Regions from separate parts of the Bradyrhizobium genosp. L genome, predicted to be linked through region 3. Evidence: predicted binding sites of a transcription regulator. Region 3 holds the regulator's gene; each other region holds the start of a gene.
What was found. Region 3 encodes LexA, which represses DNA repair genes until DNA is damaged. Its sites were predicted from a motif close to TGTTCNNNNTGTGTTCNG; they were not measured.

Region 1 (4,138 bases), 820 kb from region 3:
TTGCGATCGGGCTTGCACTCAGCGGCTGCACCAGGTGCGGCCCGATCTGGGACGACTGGATGCACTCGCCGAAATCCTGCAAGTCGGACAATCTCTAGAAACATGACGGGGCCTAGGGCAGGCGCGCTCGGCGGTGATATACCCCTGACCAAAGACAAGGGAGCCTTCTCATGAGAGTTTTATGCGCGGTTGCGGTTGCGGCGCTGCTGTCGGCGCCGGCCTATGCGCAGATGCCCAACATCAACCTGATGCCCGAGGTCCAGAGCAAGACCCAGGAGCAGAAGGACCAGGACGCGGTCAACGACAAGGCCTACAAGGATTCGCTGCGCAAGATTCCAGACGCCAAGACGTCGTCCGACCCCTGGGGGGCGGTGCGCAGCGATCCGCCCAAACAGGCGGCCCATCCCTCCGCCAAGCCGAAGACCAAGACTGGCAGCACCGCCCAGCAAAGCCAGTAGCCGCTCACATCGCTGCGGACTCGGATTCCGCCGACATCGGCCCTATATTGGAGGGCGTCGTCAGTTGGTCCGGAGTTGCGACAGATGGTGTCTCGGCCGCGCGATCTTGCCAGCCGGATGGCCGCTCGGCGGAAGGCCGGTGACGGCTATCTGCGCGAGACCTTTACACTGCCGCGTGACCAGGCTCGCACACGGGCCCGCGCGTTCCTTAGCCGCTATCCGAAGGCCGCTTATATGAGCGCAGTGGAGAGCTGGCGCGAACTGCCCGGCGGCGACATCGAATTTACGATGCGGCGGCTGGCCACCGCGGACTGAAAGCGGGACGAGGACGCAAATGCGGTGTCGCAGTTCGTCCGGATCCGGGCGTCAGTCGTTCCGGCCCTGACCAAGCCGTTTCAGCTCGCGGTTGATCTTCAATTGCACCCTTCGGATCGCCAAAAGATCGAGCTTGGCCTCGGTCCTGCCCGTGTAGACGCGCGTTCCGATCTGGAAGCGCCATTGCCAGACGCCGGCCACGATCTCGGTGACGCTGAATTCGATGCCCTTGTGGATCATTGATCGAGGCCCCGCGGCGACTCGAACCGATAGTCGAATTTTAAACCAAAAGTTGTATCAATAATTAAAACACGTCAAACGCTAATATGATGCTGCCCGCTGTTCGGGCCTCAGTTTATTGTGAACCCTGATCGCGGTTCGCGGCGGACTGCCAGGGCGCGATCGGCCTTGCAGCATCGGTCATTGCTAAGGGAACACCGATGGAACTTAGCTCTTCCGCGGAAGGTTACGAATTTTTTTGGGGCTCAGGAGAGGGACCAAGGTCGTATGCGGATGGAGCCGAACCCTTGCAGGGAAGCGCCGGCCGTACTTGAAAACTATTTCTAACTGCCTGATTTCGCGAAAGAAGGCCGAGCGGGGGTGACGTCCATCCGCAAGCCCGGAACTTTGTTCTGGCCCGGAGAACTACGGACGCATGGGTGCGCTGAATGATCATCGGCATCGGCGGCATCAGGCGACAAGCGCCGATGCGATTCGGATGCCGAGGCCGAAGGCGAGCGGCGCATCGGGGCGCGATCGCGATACTCTTGTCATCCCGCGCACGGCTTTGATCACCCCATCAGGGACGACGAAGCCCACGGCAATTTCGGCGTCGATCCATTCCAGGAGAACATCGCGCCGGCCGCTTCGGTAGTCCTACTGAGAACGTAGTAAGGCACGGTTACGACTGACTTAATTGGACGCGAGCAGCGCCGGGATTCGACTTCGCCGGCCACGGCTTAGGCGGCCTTTATCGTGAACGGGATTTACCTGTTGGAAAGAACATATTGCGAACATAGAACAAACATGGTACATCGTTCCCAATTAACAACGCATACGATCCGGCCTTCGTCACCCGTTTGTCCCGCTAGCGAATCCCCGCCATAAGGAGCACATCCCAATGTCTGCCACTGCCCTGCGTATCGTCGAAGGATCCTCCATGGACAAGTCCAAGGCGCTCTCAGCTGCGCTCTCCCAGATCGAGCGTCAGTTCGGCAAGGGCTCGGTGATGAAGCTCGGCAAGAACGACCGCTCGATGGACGTCGAGACGGTGTCGTCGGGGTCGCTCGGGCTCGATATCGCGCTCGGCGTCGGCGGCCTGCCGAAGGGCCGCGTCGTGGAGATCTACGGGCCGGAATCCTCGGGGAAAACCACGCTGGCGCTGCACACGGTGGCCGAAGGCCAGAAGAAGGGCGGCATCTGCGCCTTCATCGACGCCGAGCACGCGCTCGATCCGGTCTATGCCCGCAAGCTCGGCGTCAACATCGACGAGCTCCTGATCTCGCAGCCCGACACCGGCGAGCAGGCCTTGGAGATCTGCGACACGCTGGTGCGTTCGGGTGCAATCGACGTGCTGGTGATCGATTCGGTCGCCGCGCTGGTGCCGAAGGCCGAGCTCGAGGGCGAGATGGGCGACGCGCTGCCGGGCCTGCAGGCGCGCCTGATGAGCCAGGCGCTGCGCAAGCTCACCGCCTCGATCAACAAGTCCCACACCATGGTGATCTTCATCAACCAGATCCGCATGAAGATCGGCGTGATGTACGGCTCGCCGGAAACCACCACCGGCGGCAATGCGCTGAAGTTTTATGCCTCGGTCCGCCTCGACATCCGCCGGATCGGCGCGATCAAGGAGCGCGACGAGGTGGTCGGCAACACCACCCGCGTCAAGGTGGTGAAGAACAAGCTGGCGCCGCCGTTCAAGCAGGTCGAGTTCGACATCATGTACGGCGAGGGCGTCTCCAAGATGGGCGAGATCCTCGACCTCGGCGTCAAGGCCGGCCTGGTCGAGAAGTCCGGCGCCTGGTTCTCCTATGACAGCCAGCGGCTCGGCCAGGGCCGCGAGAATTCCAAGGCGTTCCTGAAAGCGAACCCCGACATCACCGCCAAGATCGAAGCCGCGATCCGGCAGAATTCCGGACTGATCTCCGAGCAGATTCTCGCCGGCACGCCCGAGCGTGACGCCGAAGGCGAGGAGCCTGCCGACGAGTAAGCCCTCGCGGCCGATACGATGTCGCTGCAAGCGGGCGCTGAGGACGTTGAGTTGCCGACGTTCTCAGTGCCCGTTTCGCTTGATGATGTTGAGTGAGCGAGTCGATGAAGCGTTTGATTTTGACAGGTTCGTCCGGTACCGACCTGGAGCGCGCGGGGCTGGCTGAGAGCGTCCTGTCGTTTAGGTTTCGGTTCGTCTGGGGGCCGTTACCGTTGCCGCAGAAGCTCGATGCTTATTTCGGCGTGCGGCTGGACCAGGACCCGGGCGATCACTGGTCCGACTGGCTGCTCCGGCGGCGGGACCGCGATGCCGTGAAGCATCTTACCTTCATCGAATATTGCGAATCGTTCGATCGCATCGAACTGTGGTTCGATCCCGAGCCGAACGATCAATTGCAACTGGCTTGCCTGCTCGATTATGTTCGGTCTCATTCGGAGACGATGGCCAAGCTCGAATTGCGCCTGGTCGGCTTCCATCTGATCACCGTCGAACCGACGTGGTCCGGATGGAAGGAGGTGCCTCTTGTCAACGTCCGACCGGCGCATGTCGCGGCCGCAAGCGAGGTCTGGCGGGCGTATGGCACCTCGACACCCGAGGCCTGCTTTGACGTGCTCCAGCGTGACCTGAGCGCGTTTCCCTTGCTGCGGCCGGCTCTGCTCGACCTGCTTCAGGAGCTTCCCTGGGCGTCGTCGGGACTGGGCGCGACCGAAATGCGCCTGCTCGAGCTGATCGGGGCAGGGTTCATGGGCACGAACGTGCTGTTCTACCTTCGCGGTTTCCGGCAATGCGATGTGTTCAACGACTGGGAAATCGGCACCCTGCTCGAAGGGCTCGCACACGGTCCGAGACCGGCGATATCGGGATTGGACGATGAGTTGCGCGTCATCGACCATGGGAATCTGCGAGACCGCCTTGCTGCCTATCAGCGCAGCCGCCTGTCAGTCACAGAATTCGGCAAGGCAGTGCTGGCGCACAAGGAAGACTTCTCGCGTCACAACCCAATCGATCGCTGGTGGGGCTGCACGCATCTCACCAACGACAATCTCTGGCGTTCCGATCTCACGCTCACGGGACCGTAGCGCCGGCACAGAAACGAAGCGGGGCAGGCGATGTTTCTTGTTCAGACCGGGCGGGCAACGCGCACGCGCAAATATTC
Region 2 (4,138 bases), 3.0 Mb from region 3:
AAAACGGTGTCATCGCCCGGCTTGACCGGGCGACCCAGTATCCCAGAGGCCTATCCGCCGCCCGCAGCAATCTCCGGATAAAGATCGATCCAGTCCGGATTGTCCTTCTCGATCAGGGATATCTTCCATGCGCGAGGCCATTTCTTCAGGCGTTTCTCGCGACGGATCGCATTCTCCGGATCATCGAACTGTTCGAAATAGACGAGCCTCACGATGTCGTATTTTTCAGTGAAACTCTTCATAGGTTTCAGCTTGTGCTCCCAGACTCGTCGGATGAGATCATTTGTCACGCCGATGTAGAGCGTGCCGCCAATGCGGCTGGCGAGGATGTAAACGTAGTAGTGCCGTGCCCCCAACTTCCGCCTCTGGAATACTGGATCGCCCGGTCGAGCCGGGCGATGACACCGAATATTTGGCGGGGATCGCAGACGATAACTATTCCCCCGCTTGCAGCTTGCGCGGGGCGGGGAACAGGTCGGGGGCTGGGCCCTTCACGAAGCGAGGCACCTCGATCGGCGCTTCCGCCTTGCTGAAGTCGAGCTCCTCGATGCGGCCGGCGCGCTTTTCGATCTTGTCGGCGGAGATCAGGATCTGCCTGACGTCCTCGTTGACCTGGCCGAAATGGTTCTGCAGCTTGAGCACGCGATCGCGCAGCCGGCCGAGGTCGTCGCCGAGATGCATCACCTCGTTGCGGATCTGGTCGGCGGCATCGCGGATGCGGGCATCCTTCAGGATCTGCTGCATCACCTGGATCGCCAGCATCAGCAGCGAGGGCGACACCAGCACGACGCGGGCGCGATAGGCCTTCTGGATCACGTCGTCGAAGCCGTCATGGATCTCGGCATAGACCGATTCCGAGGGCACGAACATCAGCGCGGTGTCCTGGGTCTCGCCGGGGATCAGGTATTTCTCCGCGATGTCGCTGACATGCTTCAGCACGTCGACGCGCAGCCGCTGGCTGGCAAATTTGCGCTCCTCGTCGCTGCGCGCATCATGCAGCGCGGTCATCGCTTCCAGCGGAAATTTGGCGTCGATGCAGAGCGGGCGTTGGTCGGGCAGGAACACCACGCAGTCCGGGCGCTTGCCCGAGGTCAGCGTGTGCTGGAATTCGTAGGATCCCTTCGGCATGCCGTCCTGGACGATCGCCTCCATCCGGGCCTGGCCGAACGCGCCGCGCGACTGCTTGTTGGCGAGCACGTCGCGCAAGGTCGTGACCTGGGTGGTGAGCTCGTTGAGGTTCTTGTGGGCGTGATCGATGATGCCGAGCCGCTCATGCAGCACGCGGAGCGAATCCATCGTGTTGCGGGTCGACTGCTCCATCGACTGGCCGACCCGATGGGTCACCGAATCCAGACGCTCGTTGACCGCCCGCGCCATCTCGGCCTGCCGGCCGGCCAGCGCCTGCGCCATGGCATCGGCCCGGCCTGAAGATTCGCTTTGGGCGCGCAGCACGTCGGCGAGCCGCTCTTCGAGCTCGTCGGCGCGGATCGCCTGGGCCATCGCGAGTTCCGCGCCGCGGCAGCCTGAACGGGCGATGATGATGGCGATCGTGAGCAGCAGGACGAGCGCCAGCACGCCAAGGCCGATCAGCGCATCGGAAACGCGGACCGGCAGCTCGCCTATGGTGAGAAGAATCTCGTTCATGCCGGCCGTTGTAGCCGATTCGCGGCTTGCGGCGAACGAAGAGAGAACATTTATCGCGAATGCAACCGCAATTTTCGTGGTTAACGTCGGCTGAAGAAACATGGTTAAGGCCGGCTTAACCGGTTCCGGAGCGCATTGACCCCCAGAGACCAGCGGCTTAAATCGCGCGCATGGCCATCAGAGAAATCATCATCCTGCCGGACAAGCAGCTGCGCCTGGTGTCGAAGCCTGTCGAGGCGGTGACGCCGGAGATCCGCAAGCTTGCCGACGACATGCTGGAGACGATGTACGACGCGCCCGGCATCGGGCTTGCGGCGATCCAGGTCGCGCAGCCGCTGCGGCTGATCACCATGGACCTCGCCAAGCGCGAGGAGGACGGCGAGACCACGCCGAAGCCGCGCGTCTTCATCAATCCGGAGATCATCGCGCGCTCGGAGGAGCTCTCGGTCTACGAGGAGGGCTGCCTCTCGATCCCCGAATATTACGAGGAGGTCGAGCGTCCGGCGCGGGTGCGCATCCGATTCCTCGACCTCGACGGCAAGCTGCATGAGGAGGATGCGGAAGGGCTTTATGCCACCTGCATCCAGCACGAGATCGACCATCTCAACGGCGTGCTGTTCGTGGATTATCTGTCGAAGCTGAAGCGCGACCGCGTCTTCAAGAAATTCGAGAAGGCCGCCAAGCGCGCGGCGGAATAGCGGCGTTTTGGTTTGCCCGTCATGCCCGGGCTTGACCCGGGCATCCACGTCTTGCTTCTTGAGGGGCCAAGGACGTGGATGGCCGGGACAAGCCCGGCCATGACGGATGTTTAGGCCTCCCGGAAGAAATTGACTGCATGTCTCTCCGCCTGATCTTCATGGGCACGCCAGATTTCGCGGTGCCGACGCTGCTGGAGCTCGTGGCGCACGGCCATGAGGTCGCAGCCGTCTACACCCGCGCGCCGAAGCCGGGCGGGCGGCGCGGCCTGCAATTGCAGCCGACGCCGGTGGAGCAGGAGGCGCGCCGGCTCGGCATTCCCGTGCTGACGCCGAAGACGTTGAAGACGCCCGAGGCGCTGGAAGAGTTTCGCGCGCATGATGCGGATGCGGCGGTCGTCGTTGCCTACGGCATGATCCTGCCGCAGGCCATCCTCGATACGCCCTCGCTCGGCTGCTTCAATCTGCATGCCTCGCTGCTGCCGCGCTGGCGCGGTGCCGCGCCGATCAACCGCGCCATCATGGCCGGCGATGCCGAGAGCGGCGTGATGGTGATGAAGATGGATGTCGGGCTCGACACCGGCGATGTCGCGATGGTCGAGCGACTGCCGATCACTGAGAACATGACGGCCTCCGACCTGCATGACGCACTGGCGCCGCTCGGTGCCGATTTGATGGTGCGCGCGATGGGCGGCCTGGACCGCGGCGGCTTGCAGCTCACGAAGCAGAGCGAGCACGGCGTCACCTACGCCGCCAAGATCGAGAAGGCCGAGGCGCGAATCGACTGGAGCAAGCCGGCGCATGCGGTATTGCGCCACATTCACGGTCTGTCGCCGTTTCCCGGCGCGTGGTGCGAGCTCGCGGGCGAGGGCGAGCCGGTGCGGCTGAAGATCCTGCGCTGCGAGCTGGCCCGTGGCGCCGGCGCGCCCGGTGCCGTGCTCGACGACAATCTTGCGATCGCCTGCGGCGACGGTGCGATCCGGATCCTCGAGCTGCAGCGCGCCGGATCGAAGCCGATGAAGGCGGCTGATTTCCTGCGCGGCACGCCGCTGAAGCCGCCCGCGCGGCTCGCCTGATGCCGCGCTACAAGCTCACCATCGAATATGACGGCACGCCCTTCTCCGGCTGGCAGATCCAGGACACGGCGCCGACCGTGCAGGGCGCGCTGGAGACGGCGGTGAAGGCGATCTGCGGCGAGGATGTTCGTGTCCACGGCGCCGGTCGCACCGATGCCGGCGTGCACGCGCGGGGCCAGGTCGCGCATTGCGATATCGCAAAGGCGTTTCCGCCGGGCCGCTTTCGCGACGGGCTGAACGCGCATCTGCGGCCGCATCCGATCGCGGTGCTCGCGGCCGACATCGTGCCCGATGATTTCGAGGCGCGCTTCTCGGCGGTCAGGCGGCATTATCTCTATCGCATCGCCAACACCCGGGCGAATCTTGCACTCGATATCGGCCGGGTCTGGCGCGTGCCGCGCGTGCTCGATGCGGAGGCGATGCACGCCGCCGCGCAGCGCCTGCTCGGCAAGCACGATTTCACGACGTTCCGCGACACCGAGTGCCAGGCCAAATCGCCGGAGAAGACGCTCGACCAGCTCGACGTCACGCGCGATGGAGATGCCGTCAACATCGTCACGTCGGCGCGCTCGTTCCTGCACAGCCAGGTGCGTTCGATGGTCGGCTCGCTGGTATGGGTCGGCGAAGGCCGCTGGCGTGCCGACGACCTCGCCGCCGCACTCGCCGCCCGCAACCGCGCCGCCTGCGGCCCGGTCGCGCCGCCGGAGGGACTATATCTGGTGC
Region 3 (4,138 bases):
GGCTGGTGGCGTTGGTGCAGATCGGGATGCCGAGCCTGTTTGCGTCGCCGGACCATTCGGTGACCGCGCGGATCGCGCTGTGGGGCGGGCGTGAGCTCATCGTGCTGGTGCTGGCCTCGCTGGTGGCGGGGCTGGCGACGACGCCCTATGCCGCGTTCCATTTCCATCGCATCACGCCCTACGGACTGCTCGCCAACCTGGCGGCGATGCCGGTGGTCTCGGCGGTCGTGATGCCCGCGGGCCTGCTCGGGCTTGCCGCAATGCCGTTCGGGTTCGACGGCGTGTTCTGGGCGATCATGGGCATTGGCATCGACTGGATGATCGTGGTGACGCAATGGGTCGCCGCACTGCCGGGCGCGGTCGGACGGATGGCGGCGTTCGGCACCGGACCGATGATCCTGGCCAGCGCGGGGCTCGTCCTGCTCGGGCTGTTGCGGACGCCGCTGCGCTGGTCGGGTGCGATGCTGCTCGTGGTGGCGACGGTCTGGGCGGTGCGGGTGCCGCAGCCGGATGTGCTGGTCTCCGCCGATGGCCGCAATGTCGCGGTGCGCGGCGGCGACGGGCGGCTGCATCTTATGCACAGCGCGAAGGATGCCTTTTTGGTCAAGGAGTGGCTCGCGGCCGATGCCGACGCGCGCTTCGCCGCGGATCCGTCGCTCGGCGAGAGCGTTTCCTGCGATTCCAGCGGCTGCGTCACTCCTGGCGCCGGCAGTTTCGTCGCGCTGGCGAACCGGCCCGATGCGCTGGCCGACGATTGCGAGCGGGCGGCGCTGATCGTCATGGCCCACCCCGCGCCGCAGGGCTGCGCGGCCTCGGTGATCGATGCCGAGCGGCTACGCCGCCACGGCGCGCTGACGCTGCGCCGCGTCAGCGGCGGCTTCGCCATCGATGCGGTCAAACCCGGTGGCATCGACCGGCCCTGGTCGCCGGCGGTTCCCGGTGAAGGTGACAGCGAGGCGCTGCTGCGCACGCCTGACAAGCCGTCCCGTCCCGTCGATGCGACACCCGCCGAGACCGATCTGCAAGGCGACGATTAAGTCTGGCCGGGCGGGGGCAGCTCGAACAGGCCGAGATGGTACTCGTCGGAATCGGGGCCGGCGTCGGGCTTCTTGACCAGGGTGAAGGCGGCTTCGGGAAACTGCTGCCAGACCTTGAGGTCGTCGGCGGTGATCGTCAGCCAGCCGAACCGGAACATGTAGCGGCCCGGTTCGGTGACGCGTCCAGCCTTTTGCCACGTGACCTTGTCGACCACCGCGCACGCCCTCCGTGCGCGATGATGCGCCAACGCGTCGTCAGACGCAATTCCTCAGGCCGCGGCCCGGAACCCGAAGTCCGGGGCCGCTTGAAATTGCTTTGGTCACCCGCCGCGGGAATGGTCGTCCTGCGGCTGCGATGCGTTCAACCCAAAAACAGCGATGCGAATGCGGAGGGCCGCCGCTCTGCGACCTTGGGCTTCTGCTCGATCTGTTGAGGCAGCGCCGGCAGTTGCAGCACCGTGACGCGCTGTCCCTCGACGAGCTGGGTCACCAGCACGCGGTTGCCGTCGGGGAATTCGACCGCGTCGTGATGGCGATCCGGCACATCGGGCTCGATCTCGTTGAACACGCCGACACGGAAGCCGATCGTCTTGGTCCAGATCCAGCGGCTGTCGTAGCGGACGTTCTCGGTGAAGGCGAGCTCGGTGCCGGGCAACATGCAGACCGCAACCGCGAGATCGCTTTCGGAGGCAAAGCCGCGGGTCGACGTGCCGCGGAAGGTCGTGGTGACAAGCGTCTCTCCGACGACGGCGGGACGCGATTGCACCGCGTGCAGGCTATAGTCACACATCGGATGGCTCCTCGGTTCGAGGTAGCGACCCAAAGCCTCCCCTTGAGGCGCAGGCCTCTACCAGAGTGGACGATAGCGAACGAGTGTTTCCCCGTTTCTTGGCGATTGTACGACTGGCTGCAGAGCGGCCCGATCACAAACGCGCTACGCACGAGAGGTATCGGGGCGCATCTGGCAAGCTCACACGTCGCGCTATCTGCCAAGCAACGGTCGGATGTGTCGCGCGTTCCTTCGCGGCCTCAGTATTTGCGATAGAGCCCGATCAGCTTGCCCTGGATGCGAACCCGGTTCGGCGGCAGGATGCGCACTTCATAGGCGGTGTTGGCCGGCTCCAGCGCGATCGATGCACCGCGGCGGCGGAAGCGCTTCAGGGTGGCTTCCTCCTCGTCGATCAAGGCCACCACGATGTCGCCGGTGTTGGCGGTGTCGTTGCGCTGGATCAGCGCCATGTCGCCGTCGAGAATACCGGCCTCGACCATCGAGTCGCCGCGCACCTCGAGCGCGTAGTGCTCGCCGGTGCCGAGCATGTCGGGCGGTACGCTGATGGTGTGGCTGCGGGTCTGCAGCGCCTCGATCGGGGTACCGGCCGCGATCCGGCCCATCACCGGGACGGCGACCGGGCGGTTGCCGTCGTCCTCGATCACGGGGGCGGAGGCGCGCTTGCCGAGCGTGCCCTCGATGACGCTCGGCGTGAAGCCGCGGCGGCCGTTGCCGCCACCGGCGGCCAATTCGGGGAGCTTGATCACCTCGATGGCGCGGGCGCGGTTCGGCAGCCGGCGGATGAAGCCGCGCTCTTCCAGCGCGGTGATGAGGCGGTGGATACCGGACTTCGAGCGCAGGTCGAGCGCATCCTTCATCTCGTCGAAGGAGGGGGGCACGCCGGCCTCTTTCAGACGTTCATTGATGAAACGCAGAAGTTCGTACTGTTTGCGCGTGAGCATCTCGAGTATTCCCCCGGTTGAGTGCGTCGTTCGATTCCGAGACCTCAGGAGCCCCGATCTTGCGAGCACGATGCGCGCCAGCGACGAGGGACTCCCATTTGGTGACACCAGTACTCGAAACAAATCATGAACGGACACTATATGTTCGATACATGTTCTGCAACCACTTAATTTCAGGTGAACGCGCTCACCCGACGCTGCCGCGCGGGGTCATTCCGGCAGTGTCAGGATATCGCATGCGCTGCCTTTGAGAGCCGCCGGCGCGAATGGCGGACGGATCAGAAGTGCCCGTGCCGCAGCGAGATTTCCCAGCAGCGAGCTGTCCTGCTGCATCACCGGCGTTGCGATCAGCGTGCCGTGGTCGCGCTCTTCCAGACGCGCGCGCAGATAGTCCTCGCGCTGGTCGTTGGCGGCGAGATCGCGGCCGAGCAAGGCGCGCGCGCGAGTGTGATGAATCACCTTGCGGCCGCTCAAAGCCCGAATCAAAGGCACCAGAAACAGGTAGGCGCAGACATAGGACGACACCGGATTGCCGGGCAGGCCGATCACCCGCATGGTGCCGAGCCGGCCATGCATCATCGGCTTGCCGGGCCGCATTGCGATCCGCCAGAACGCCATGGCGACGCCCTCGGCCTCCAGCGACTGCTTGACCAGATCATGGTCGCCGACCGATGCTCCGCCGGTCGTGACCAGGATATCGGCGTCGACCTCGCGTGCACGGCGGATGCCGGCGGTGGTCGCCGCCACGGTATCGGCCGCGATCCCGAGATCGATGGTTTCGGCGCCCTCGCGGCGCGCCAGCGCCCGCAGCGCATAGCCGTTGGAATAGACGATCTGGCCGGGACCAGGCTCCGAGCCCGGCATCACCAGCTCGTCGCCGGTTGCGAGCAACGCGACCTTGGGGCGGCGGTGCACCGCGAGTTCCGGATAATTCATGGCGGCGGCCAGCGACAGCGCGCGGTCGGAGAGCCGCTGGCCTGCCGCGAGCAGCACGTCGCCGGCGTTGAAGTCGACGCCGGCGGGGCGGATGTGCCGTCCCCTGGTCGCGGCCTCGGTGATGGTGATGTGGTCGCCGTCGATGGCCGTGTCTTCCTGGATGATGACCGCATCGGCGCCGTCGGGGATCACGCCGCCGGTGAAGATCCGCACCGCTTCGCCCGCACTGAGGCTGCGCGCGAACGGCCGGCCGGCCGCGACTTCGCCGATCACCTTCAGGCGAGCGGACAGATCGGCCGCATCGGCCGCGCGCACCGCATAGCCGTCCATCGCCGACATCGGCTGCGGCGGCTGGGTACGCCGGGCCGCTGTGTCGCGTGCCAGGGTGCGGTCATGGGCGGCATCGAGCGCGACCATCTCTTCCGCCAGCGGAT

Region 1: recA (recombinase RecA) is a predicted target of LexA. The motif match lies at 1,772-1,789, and genes of this name have one in related genera.
Region 2: IC762_RS34325 (DNA recombination protein RmuC) is a predicted target of LexA. The motif match lies at 1,676-1,693, and genes of this name have one in related genera.

Annotation. Positions count from the first base shown of each region.
Region 1 is NZ_CP061378.1:4,993,968-4,998,105, reverse strand. It holds gene IC762_RS23890 (peptidylprolyl isomerase) at 1-98, shown strand, start outside; gene IC762_RS23885 (hypothetical protein) at 171-458, shown strand; gene IC762_RS23880 (hypothetical protein) at 543-773, shown strand; gene IC762_RS23875 (hypothetical protein) at 825-1,013, opposite strand; gene recA (recombinase RecA) at 1,894-2,982, shown strand; gene IC762_RS23865 (hypothetical protein) at 3,087-4,061, shown strand.
Region 2 is NZ_CP061378.1:7,219,699-7,223,836, reverse strand. It holds gene IC762_RS34330 (GIY-YIG nuclease family protein) at 51-356, opposite strand; gene IC762_RS34325 (DNA recombination protein RmuC) at 436-1,644, opposite strand; gene def (peptide deformylase) at 1,815-2,342, shown strand; gene fmt (methionyl-tRNA formyltransferase) at 2,480-3,415, shown strand; gene truA (tRNA pseudouridine(38-40) synthase TruA) at 3,415-4,138, shown strand, end outside.
Region 3 is NZ_CP061378.1:4,169,751-4,173,888, reverse strand. It holds gene IC762_RS19710 (ComEC/Rec2 family competence protein) at 1-1,037, shown strand, start outside; gene IC762_RS19705 (hypothetical protein) at 1,034-1,252, opposite strand; gene IC762_RS19700 (hypothetical protein) at 1,399-1,827, opposite strand; gene lexA (transcriptional repressor LexA) at 2,067-2,768, opposite strand; gene IC762_RS19690 (molybdopterin molybdotransferase MoeA) at 2,979-4,138, opposite strand, start outside.